Linked DNA regions of Persicobacter psychrovividus. The protein of the gene in region 1 binds, or shares a complex with, the protein of each later gene. Links are inferred from orthologs where the notes say so. Each region holds a gene or a part of one and is shown in the gene's direction. Other genes may lie near its edges.

What was found. The genes of interacting proteins can lie anywhere in the genome.
Region 2: the proteins of accD (region 1) and accC are in contact, whole or in part, in a solved structure (PDB 8UXZ), measured with the Escherichia coli proteins. The link is inferred for Persicobacter psychrovividus from one-to-one orthologs.
Region 3: the proteins of accD (region 1) and accB are in contact, whole or in part, in a solved structure (PDB 8UXZ), measured with the Escherichia coli proteins. The link is inferred for Persicobacter psychrovividus from one-to-one orthologs.

Annotation. Positions count from the first base shown.
Region 1 is NZ_AP025292.1:2,926,114-2,931,263, forward strand. The notes cover bases 1,132-4,020. They hold accD (acetyl-CoA carboxylase, carboxyltransferase subunit beta), read left to right. Parts: upstream 1,132-2,100; coding sequence 2,101-2,940; downstream 2,941-4,020. Other genes in these bases: AABK40_RS12615 (GAF domain-containing protein), read left to right, coding at 1,132-1,902; nqrF (NADH:ubiquinone reductase (Na(+)-transporting) subunit F), read left to right, coding at 3,132-4,020. In the rest of the region: more of AABK40_RS12615, read left to right, coding at 1-1,131; more of nqrF, read left to right, coding at 4,021-4,427; AABK40_RS12630 (formimidoylglutamase), read left to right, coding at 4,586-5,150.
Region 2 is NZ_AP025292.1:1,004,639-1,007,627, forward strand. It holds accC (acetyl-CoA carboxylase biotin carboxylase subunit), read left to right. Parts: upstream 1-814; coding sequence 815-2,164; downstream 2,165-2,989. Other genes in the region: efp (elongation factor P), read left to right, coding at 1-211; accB (acetyl-CoA carboxylase biotin carboxyl carrier protein), read left to right, coding at 219-707; AABK40_RS04635 (sensor histidine kinase), read left to right, coding at 2,982-2,989. UniProt on the Escherichia coli protein: This protein is a component of the acetyl coenzyme A carboxylase complex; first, biotin carboxylase catalyzes the carboxylation of the carrier protein and then the transcarboxylase transfers the carboxyl group to form malonyl-CoA.
Region 3 is NZ_AP025292.1:1,003,851-1,006,600, forward strand. It holds accB (acetyl-CoA carboxylase biotin carboxyl carrier protein), read left to right. Parts: upstream 1-1,006; coding sequence 1,007-1,495; downstream 1,496-2,750. Other genes in the region: AABK40_RS04615 (beta-ketoacyl-ACP synthase III), read left to right, coding at 1-309; efp (elongation factor P), read left to right, coding at 433-999; accC (acetyl-CoA carboxylase biotin carboxylase subunit), read left to right, coding at 1,603-2,750. UniProt on the Escherichia coli protein: This protein is a component of the acetyl coenzyme A carboxylase complex; first, biotin carboxylase catalyzes the carboxylation of the carrier protein and then the transcarboxylase transfers the carboxyl group to form malonyl-CoA.

The DNA of each region.
Region 1 (5,150 bases):
CTGAACACAAATCAGGGAATGATGCGTGCTTTAGCCAACAGTATGAATGACCTGATTACTGAAGATGGCGACCTGAAGAACGAACAACAACTCGACCTGCTGCTGAATTCATTCTACAAAAGAAATAAAAACCTCCTGGCCGCTTATTATATTCTCGAACTGGAGGCAATCCGGCCAAGCTGGCCAAAAACCCACGGACGATACATCAGCCTGGTACAGTCACAAAATGGCACACTATCGAGCCTTAAAGCCACCCTCGACACCGGCAACATCGCCAACCCAACCAGCTATTATTATCAGACCAAGCAACACCCCGAAGAAGTTTTAGCGGAACCGTATCAGGACCTGCTGAACGATCAGCTGAAAGGTTTACTGATGAGTTCTCAGGCGGCACCATTAGTGCTGCCTTCCGGAAAATTCGCTGGAATTGTAGCCTCTGACCTCGACTTGGGCAACTTTGCCAAACTCGTTAAAAATATTCAGCCATACCCTGGCGCTGAGGCGTATTTACTTTCCAATGAAGGTACTATTGTAGGCCACCCTGACGAATCAAAAATTGGTTTATCCTTGTCTGAAATTGCCGACAATCTCCCTGCCGACGTTCAGCTAATCGACAAAATATCTACCGGAGAATCTTTCAACTACTCCATAGAAGATGGCGCCACACCATATTTCATTACTTTTGTGCCCATTACCCCTGCAGGGACCCACAAATCTTGGAGCCTTGCACTGAAGATTCCCCTGTCTATTTTTGTAAGCCGTGCAGAGGCCCTGACTAAAGACGCCTCCATCATGATGATGTTTGGGTTGGTCTTTTTGATCGTCTTTATGTTCATTTTAGCACATTTTGTTACTTCCCCAATCAAGCAAACAACCCACGCTTTACAGCAATTGGCCGACGGAGAAGTGGACAGCATTGAAAAGCTGAACATCAAATCAAGAGATGAAGCACAAATGATGGGAGAGTCGCTTAATCAGCTTATTGACCGACTGAAGGAAGTTTCCTCTTTTGCCAAAGAAATCGGTAATAACAACCTCGAGGTAACAATTAACCCCAAAAGTAATAAGGACTCCATGGGCAATGCGCTGATGGGGATGAAAGACAGCCTGCAATCGGCACATATTCAGGAACAGGAAAGAAAAAAAGAAGAAAAACAACGCAGCTGGGCAAACACTGGGGTTGCCAGGTTTAGTGAAATTACCCGCGACACCTCCAAAGGCATTGAGGAAATGTCGCAAGAGGTTGTGGCCGAACTGGTGAAATATACTGAAGCCAATCAGGCGGGACTGTTTCTGCTGGAGGAGGAAAATCGCGACCACCCTGTCCTGGAACTTAAAGCCTGCCTGGCTTACGACCGCAAGAAATTTCTGGAAAAGGAAATCATGATTGGTGAAGGCGTTGCTGGCAGATGTTTTCAGGAACAGGAAACGATCTATATGACGGATTTGCCACAAAACTACCTTGAGATTACCTCAGGGCTCGGCGCCGCCACGCCTACAAACCTTTTGGTGGTACCGCTGAAAGTTAATGACAATATCTATGGGGTACTTGAAATCGCTTCTTTCACAAAATTCGAAGCCTACAAAATTGAGTTTATTGAAAGGCTATGTGAAAACTTCGCCTCAGTAATCAATACCCTTCGCATCAATCAAAAAACACAGTATTTACTCGAGGAGGCGCAAATGCAAGGAGAGCAACTCCGGGCACAGGAAGAGGAGATGAGACAAAATATGGAGGAACTCCAGGCTACGCAGGAAGATGCCGCCCGCCGCGAAGAGGACCTCGGCCAAAAAGTCAGCGAATACAAAGCGCAAGCGGAGAAAGCTGCCGCCATGGTGGAATTGCTGCGAACGGAAATGAAATCGGTTCAAAAGAATCAGTCCGCTCATCAGCAAGGATAAGATTTTAATTATCAACTCATTAAACAGGCTCGCTGTGCAATCCCGCTCAGTGGGAATGATAAAAACTATTGTTTAAACAAAATAAGTAAATATATTTGTATTCATTTAAGGGCTTAGTTTCCATTTTTTGCGATTGTTAAGCCCTTGATTATTTGCCAATTTGTATCTTACTATAAGAAAATAAAACCCACATAAATTATGTCTTGGTTTCAAAGAACGGATAAAGGGATCAAAACCTCGACCAAAGATAAAATGGATGCTCCAGAAGGTCTATGGTATAAAACCCCTTCGGGATCTATTATCCACATGAGAGAGCTCAAAGCAAACGCCTATGTTTGCCCTGAAGATGGCTACCATGTGCGTATTGGTTCAAAAGAGTATTTTGAGATCTTATTCGATAATAATGAGTTTAAAGAGCTGGACAAAAACCTGAGCTCTGGCGACCCGCTAAATTTCGTGGACAGTAAGCCTTACCCTAAGCGCATCAAAAGCGTGCAGGAGAAAACCAACCTTGTTGATGCTTGCCGTACGGGAGTAGGTAAAATGAACCAATTAGAGGTCGTGATCGCCTGCATGGATTTCAGCTTTATTGGTGGGTCTATGGGGTCTGTTGTTGGTGAAAAAATCAGCCGAGCGATCGACTACGCCCTCAAGCATAAAATCCCTTTCATCATGATCTCCAAATCTGGTGGTGCACGAATGATGGAAGCTGGTTACTCATTAATGCAGATGGCCAAAACATCGGCAAAACTGCACTTACTTGCTGAGGCGAAAGTGCCTTATGTAAGTTACCTGACGGACCCAACAACGGGTGGGGTAACGGCTTCTTATGCTATGCTCGGAGACTTCAACATTTCTGAACCAGGCGCATTGATCGGATTTGCTGGCCCACGTGTTATCCGCGAAACCATTGGCCGCGATCTGCCGGAAGGTTTCCAGAGTGCTGAATTTGTACTCGAACACGGATTTCTTGATTTTATCGTTGATCGTCGCCACGTAAAACAGCGACTTTCATCATTACTGAAAATGATTAAGTAATTGTTAAAACACTAACAATTATTACCTATATAAAAGATGAAGATTTTGACAATTGTTGAAAATCTTCATCTTTTTTCGTTTTTCAGGGAAATTAACATTCAAATTAATGTTCCCTTTTTAAAGACAATATTATATTTGTGGGGCTTGCCTGAAGGCAGGCAAATTATCATTTATCAAATCATTTAAGTACGATGACAGGTATTATTTTAGCTGGTGTTATCGCCTTTACTGTGCTGATCCTTGTATTGGTATTTGTGCTTCTTTTTGCACAATCTCAACTGGTACAATCGGGTCCGGTGAAAATCATGATCAATGGTGAAAAAGAATTGACTACCGCTGCGGGGTCAACACTTCTTTCAACCATGAGTTCTGAAAAGATTTTCTTGCCATCAGCATGTGGTGGGGGAGGAACTTGCGCAATGTGTAAGTGCCAGGTAACAGCAGGCGGTGGAGACGTTCTTCCTACAGAAGAAGGCCACCTTTCAAGAGCTGAGAAAGCAGATAACGTTCGTTTGGCTTGCCAGGTGAAGGTTAAAAACGATATGGAGATTCACATTCCTGAAGAAATCTTTGGTATTAAGAAATGGGAATGCGAGGTTATCTCTAACTATAACGTTTCAACCTTTATTAAAGAATTCAAAGTTCGCCTTCCTGAAGGAGAGCACATGGACTTTGAAGCTGGTGGGTACATTCAGATTGACGTTCCAGAAATCACCGTTGAGTTCAAGAACATGGACATCACTCCTCACCCAGAACTTGGGCACCCGAATGATGTTTACCAGTCGGATTGGGATCACTTCGGACTTTGGGACTTGAAAATGGTGAATGATGAGCCAATTTACCGTGCTTATTCTATGGCCAACCACCCAGGCGAGGGAGATATCGTGATGCTGAACATCCGTATCGCTACTCCTCCATGGGATCGCGCAAACAACACCTGGATGAAAGTTAATCCGGGAATCTGTTCTTCTTATGTGTTCTCGCGTAAGCCAGGAGACAAAGTGATGGTATCAGGACCTTACGGTGAGTTTGCCATTAATTACACGGACCGCGAGATGGTTTACATCGGTGGTGGTGCAGGTATGGCGCCATTGCGTGCACAGATCTTCCACCTTTTCCACACGGAAAAAACCAACCGTAAAGTTTCTTACTGGTATGGTGGACGTTCTAAAAAGGAATTGTTCTACCTGGATCACTTTGAAAAAATTGAGCAGGAGTTTCCAAATTTCAAAATGAACATCGCCCTTTCTGAGCCATTACCAGAAGATAACTGGAAAGTGAAGAAAGATATGGAAGATGAAGGTGACGGCTTTACAGGCTTCATTCACCAGGCATTGTTGGACAACTACCTCAGCAAGCACGACGAGCCAGAAGATATCGAATATTACCTATGTGGACCTCCAATGATGAACGCAGCGGTATTGAAGATGTTGGATGACATGGGTGTACCTGAAGAGAACATCCGCTTTGACGACTTCGGAGGATAATACTTCGCTTTAAGATCATATTAAGGGCTATTGCTGATTTCAGCAATGGCCCTTTTTTTATGGGCTCAGCCCAGCTGCGCTCCAAAATTTTCCGCTTCAGCTTATGCATCTAAAAAGCATTATTTGTACCTTCCCCCTTGCACTATACCCCGTTCGTCATGTTGAATTTTGAGCTTTTCCTCTCGCCCATCAGTGAGTTGTTTTTTAAAGAAATCTCCTGGCCAAAAAATGGCACCATCAGCCAGTCGCAAATTTTCAGGACACACCTGCCAAGCCTTGAAAATGTGGATATGGCCATTGTTGGCCTCAAGGATAATGGCGGCAACGACGAAAATGACGGCGTTAAGCAGGCCGCCATGGAAATCCGCAAGAAACTCTATCAGCTGCACTGTGGCACCCCGCCATATCGTATCGCTGACCTCGGTAACATCCGTAATGGTATTGATGCTGAAGAAACCCGTGGCCGCCTTCGGGAAGTCTGCACCATGCTGATCCAGCACCAGATCATCCCAATTATTATCGGTGGCTCACATGATTTCACCATCGGCCAATACCAGGGCTACAAGAACCTCCAGCAGCCGGTAAATTTGCTCAACATAGATGCCTACCTCGATTTGCTCACCGACGAGGAGCAGCCATTTAACAGGCGATTTCTCAAAAATTTACTGCTTCAGGACCCCAGTACCCTGCAGCATTATATCCACCTCGGTTTCCAGTCTTACC
Region 2 (2,989 bases), 1.9 Mb from region 1 along the record:
GCGTCCATTGCTTTGTGAGCTTGCTGCTCATGTGGTTTTGGAGGTAACTTACACTGAGCCAGGTATTAAAGGCGATACCGCGACAAATGCTACTAAACCAGCCACCATGGAAACTGGTGCTGAAATTCAAGTACCCCTATTCATTAACCAAGGGGATACGATAAAAGTCGATACGCGTACGAGATCGTATGTGGAACGTGTAAAAGTATAATAACCCTATGAAACCATCAGAGATTAAAAGCCTGATTGACTTTATCTCTAAGTCAGGACTTAACGAGGTAAAAATTGAAACGGAAGAATTTAAAATTTCTGTCGTTCGTGAGCCAGAGCAACCTACTCGCGTAGTAGAAACCGTCGCTGCAGCAGCAGCTGCGCCGGCAGCCGCTCCAGCACCCGTAGTGTCCCAGGTACCAGCCTCAACTCCTGCGCCGGCAGCAGCGCCAGCAGCAGAGACCAATGCTAATTTGGTAACGATTAAAGCACCAATGATTGGTACTTTTTACAAGTCTGCCAATCCAGAATCTCCAGCCTTCGCGAATGTAGGTGACAAGATTTCGGCAGGTCAGACGGTATGTATCATTGAGGCCATGAAGCTTTTCAATGAGATTGAATCTGAAGTAAGCGGTACAATCGTAGAAATTTTGGTAGACGACGCTACTCCTGTAGAGTTTGATACCCCACTTTTCTTGGTAGATCCGACGAAATAATTTAAAAGCCTGGACTACGGTTTGGGCTTTTTTTATTCACTGGTGCGCCCTGCTGATTTTTGGGTACCCAATGTCGGACATTTTTATTGACCTTAAATTCAATCATCGTGTTTAAGAAAATTCTGATTGCCAATCGCGGCGAAATCGCCATGCGTGTGATTCGCACCTGTCGCGAGATGGGCATCAAAACGGTTGCAGTTTATTCTACTGCTGATAAGGAAAGTTTACATGTGAAATTTGCAGACGAAGCGGTATGTATCGGTCCTGCACCATCGAACGCTTCTTATCTGAAAATTCAGAATATTATCTCTGCGGCGGAAATTACCAATGCAGATGCTATTCACCCAGGTTATGGATTCTTGTCTGAAAATGCAGAATTCAGCCAGATCTGTCGTGATTATGATATTAAATTTATCGGTGCTTCTCCTGAAATGATTCAGGGGATGGGCGATAAAGCAACCGCCAAAGCGACTATGAAAGCCGCAGGTGTACCGACCATTCCTGGTTCTGAAGGCCTGTTGGATTCTGTAGAGCAAGGTCTTGGATTGGCCAAAGAAATGGGTTACCCTGTAATCCTTAAAGCTACCGCCGGTGGTGGCGGACGCGGAATGCGCCTGGCCAACAACGACGATGAGTTTGTAAAAGGATGGCACGATGCCCGCCGCGAATCTGCGGCAGCCTTTGGTAATGACGGCCTTTATTTGGAGAAATTCATTGAAGAGCCTCGCCATGTGGAAATCCAGGTTTTAGGCGACAGCACGGGAAGAGCGATTCACCTTTCTGAGCGTGATTGTTCCATTCAGCGTCGTCACCAGAAGTTGGTAGAGGAAACCCCTTCTCCGGCTTTGGATCAGGATTTGCGTGAGCGTATGGGCCGTTCGGCAGTGAAAGCTGCAGAGGCGGTGAAGTACGAAGGCGCAGGTACGGTAGAGTTTTTGGTGGACAAGCATGGAGATTTCTACTTCATGGAGATGAACACCCGTATTCAGGTGGAACACCCTATTACTGAAGAGGTAACTGGAGTGGATTTGATCAAAGATCAGATCAAAATGGCGGCAGGTCAGCCAGTTTCGGCTTCCGATCGTTACCCTGAGCGCGTGTCTATGGAGTGTCGAATCAATGCTGAGGATCCAGGCCGTGACTTCCGTCCGTCACCTGGAAAAATCACCAACCTTCATTTCCCTGGCGGACGTGGTGTACGTGTGGACTCGCATGTTTATGCTGGCTACACCATTCCACCAAACTACGATTCGATGATCGCCAAATTGATCGTTACGGCACAAACCCGTGAGCGCGCCATTATTCGTATGAAGCGTGCATTGCAGGAGTTTGTCATCGAAGGGATCAAAACAACGATTCCTTTCCACCTCAAGCTGATGGATGACCCGACCTTCAAGACGGGACATTTCACCACCAAGTTTTTGGAGGATTTCGACTTCGAATCTTTGAAAGATTAAACAAAATAGCAAATATGGTAGGGCCTGGCTTATGCGCCTGACCTAAAATATTATAAATAATTTAAACCGATAGGCTCCTGCTTATCGGTTTTTTTGTTTTTAAGATCATGTTGTAAGGAATTATAATCCATGATTACCTTGATTTAGAGGGTTGCCGTGATTTTTTTATTTTGGATATTGATTTGAGTGCATCACAGTAGGAGGGTAAACACTTTTGCCATCAGGGGCTGTCGCACAACTCAGTTCTATGGATTTAGCACAAAAGATTATTTCGTGAGCTGTACGGATGCACCCGTGTGTGTATCCAAACGATACAAAATTTATGATGATTTGGGCAGACACACAGGTCTGCCCGCAATGTCATTAAGTTAAGCGCATTATCCTGTAGAGACGTTATTTTTAACGTCTAATTCAATGGTGATTTTATAGGTTTCCTCTTAGATTTATTCAAATTGTTACGTGAGTCGTTAAGAATAACGCCTCTACGAGCATTTCAAATTTAGACCTGTGTCCCTCAAAATCCTTAACTTAATGACATTGGGTCTGCCCGTACAGTGGCCAAATAAAATTTCGTGATATAAAATCAGGTTATGGTTGTGTAACAGCCCCTGATAGCGCTTACCTGAATTTTCCTATCACGAGACAGAGTCACGCGATAGACTCCCTGAAGGTCTTATGCACTCTATTGATTTGTAATCGACCTTTGTATAAACCTCTTCAAAGAAACCTGTGGGTAATAAATATTTCTTCATTGACCAAAAACTGCCATTCATTGATTTTTTTGGAAAGAATAGTAGCATCCATGTATCTTTAAATCATGAAGCA
Region 3 (2,750 bases), 1.9 Mb from region 1 along the record:
AAAATGGCTGATGTTTCTGCCGAGATTGTTGAGCGCAACCAGCTTGCTCCTGAAGAAATCTCTTACCTGGTGCCTCATCAGGCCAACTTGCGAATCATTGATGCCACTCGCCGCCGTGTAGGTTTGCCAGTGGAGAAGGTGATGATGAACATCGACCGCTACGGCAATACCACCAACGCCACTATTCCTTTGTGTTTGTGGGATTATGAGAAGAAACTCAAAAAGGGTGACAACCTGATTCTTGCAGCCTTCGGTGGCGGCTTCACCTGGGGGTCAGTTTACCTTAAATGGGGGTACGATTCAAAATAATTGGCTTCTATTTTGCTGAAATAAAGGATAAACCTTACTTTTATGCGCCGTTGAGAAATAGGTGTATGAATGGTGAGTTTCCTTACTTAGAAAGAAACTATTAGAAAATTTAAGATATAAATAATGGCAACTACCGCTGATATTAAAAACGGATTATGTATTAAATTCAAATCTGGATTATACATTATTACTGATTTCCAGCACGTTAAGCCAGGGAAAGGCCCAGCTTTCGTACGTACGAAGATGAAAAATGTAGTGACAGGAAAGACGATCGATAATACGTTCTCTTCTGGTCATAAAATTGATCCAGTACGTATTGAGCGTCGTCAGCACCAATTTTCTTACACCGATGATTTCGGTTTGAACTTTATGGACACCAATACTTGGGAGTCTGTAAATCTTCCAGTAGAGTCTGTAGATAATGCCGACTTGATGAAAGAAGGCGAAATGGTAGAGATTTTATTCTTGGCTGAGGAAGAGCGTCCATTGCTTTGTGAGCTTGCTGCTCATGTGGTTTTGGAGGTAACTTACACTGAGCCAGGTATTAAAGGCGATACCGCGACAAATGCTACTAAACCAGCCACCATGGAAACTGGTGCTGAAATTCAAGTACCCCTATTCATTAACCAAGGGGATACGATAAAAGTCGATACGCGTACGAGATCGTATGTGGAACGTGTAAAAGTATAATAACCCTATGAAACCATCAGAGATTAAAAGCCTGATTGACTTTATCTCTAAGTCAGGACTTAACGAGGTAAAAATTGAAACGGAAGAATTTAAAATTTCTGTCGTTCGTGAGCCAGAGCAACCTACTCGCGTAGTAGAAACCGTCGCTGCAGCAGCAGCTGCGCCGGCAGCCGCTCCAGCACCCGTAGTGTCCCAGGTACCAGCCTCAACTCCTGCGCCGGCAGCAGCGCCAGCAGCAGAGACCAATGCTAATTTGGTAACGATTAAAGCACCAATGATTGGTACTTTTTACAAGTCTGCCAATCCAGAATCTCCAGCCTTCGCGAATGTAGGTGACAAGATTTCGGCAGGTCAGACGGTATGTATCATTGAGGCCATGAAGCTTTTCAATGAGATTGAATCTGAAGTAAGCGGTACAATCGTAGAAATTTTGGTAGACGACGCTACTCCTGTAGAGTTTGATACCCCACTTTTCTTGGTAGATCCGACGAAATAATTTAAAAGCCTGGACTACGGTTTGGGCTTTTTTTATTCACTGGTGCGCCCTGCTGATTTTTGGGTACCCAATGTCGGACATTTTTATTGACCTTAAATTCAATCATCGTGTTTAAGAAAATTCTGATTGCCAATCGCGGCGAAATCGCCATGCGTGTGATTCGCACCTGTCGCGAGATGGGCATCAAAACGGTTGCAGTTTATTCTACTGCTGATAAGGAAAGTTTACATGTGAAATTTGCAGACGAAGCGGTATGTATCGGTCCTGCACCATCGAACGCTTCTTATCTGAAAATTCAGAATATTATCTCTGCGGCGGAAATTACCAATGCAGATGCTATTCACCCAGGTTATGGATTCTTGTCTGAAAATGCAGAATTCAGCCAGATCTGTCGTGATTATGATATTAAATTTATCGGTGCTTCTCCTGAAATGATTCAGGGGATGGGCGATAAAGCAACCGCCAAAGCGACTATGAAAGCCGCAGGTGTACCGACCATTCCTGGTTCTGAAGGCCTGTTGGATTCTGTAGAGCAAGGTCTTGGATTGGCCAAAGAAATGGGTTACCCTGTAATCCTTAAAGCTACCGCCGGTGGTGGCGGACGCGGAATGCGCCTGGCCAACAACGACGATGAGTTTGTAAAAGGATGGCACGATGCCCGCCGCGAATCTGCGGCAGCCTTTGGTAATGACGGCCTTTATTTGGAGAAATTCATTGAAGAGCCTCGCCATGTGGAAATCCAGGTTTTAGGCGACAGCACGGGAAGAGCGATTCACCTTTCTGAGCGTGATTGTTCCATTCAGCGTCGTCACCAGAAGTTGGTAGAGGAAACCCCTTCTCCGGCTTTGGATCAGGATTTGCGTGAGCGTATGGGCCGTTCGGCAGTGAAAGCTGCAGAGGCGGTGAAGTACGAAGGCGCAGGTACGGTAGAGTTTTTGGTGGACAAGCATGGAGATTTCTACTTCATGGAGATGAACACCCGTATTCAGGTGGAACACCCTATTACTGAAGAGGTAACTGGAGTGGATTTGATCAAAGATCAGATCAAAATGGCGGCAGGTCAGCCAGTTTCGGCTTCCGATCGTTACCCTGAGCGCGTGTCTATGGAGTGTCGAATCAATGCTGAGGATCCAGGCCGTGACTTCCGTCCGTCACCTGGAAAAATCACCAACCTTCATTTCCCTGGCGGACGTGGTGTACGTGTGGACTCGCATGTTTATGCTGGCTACACCATTCCACCAAACTACGATTCGAT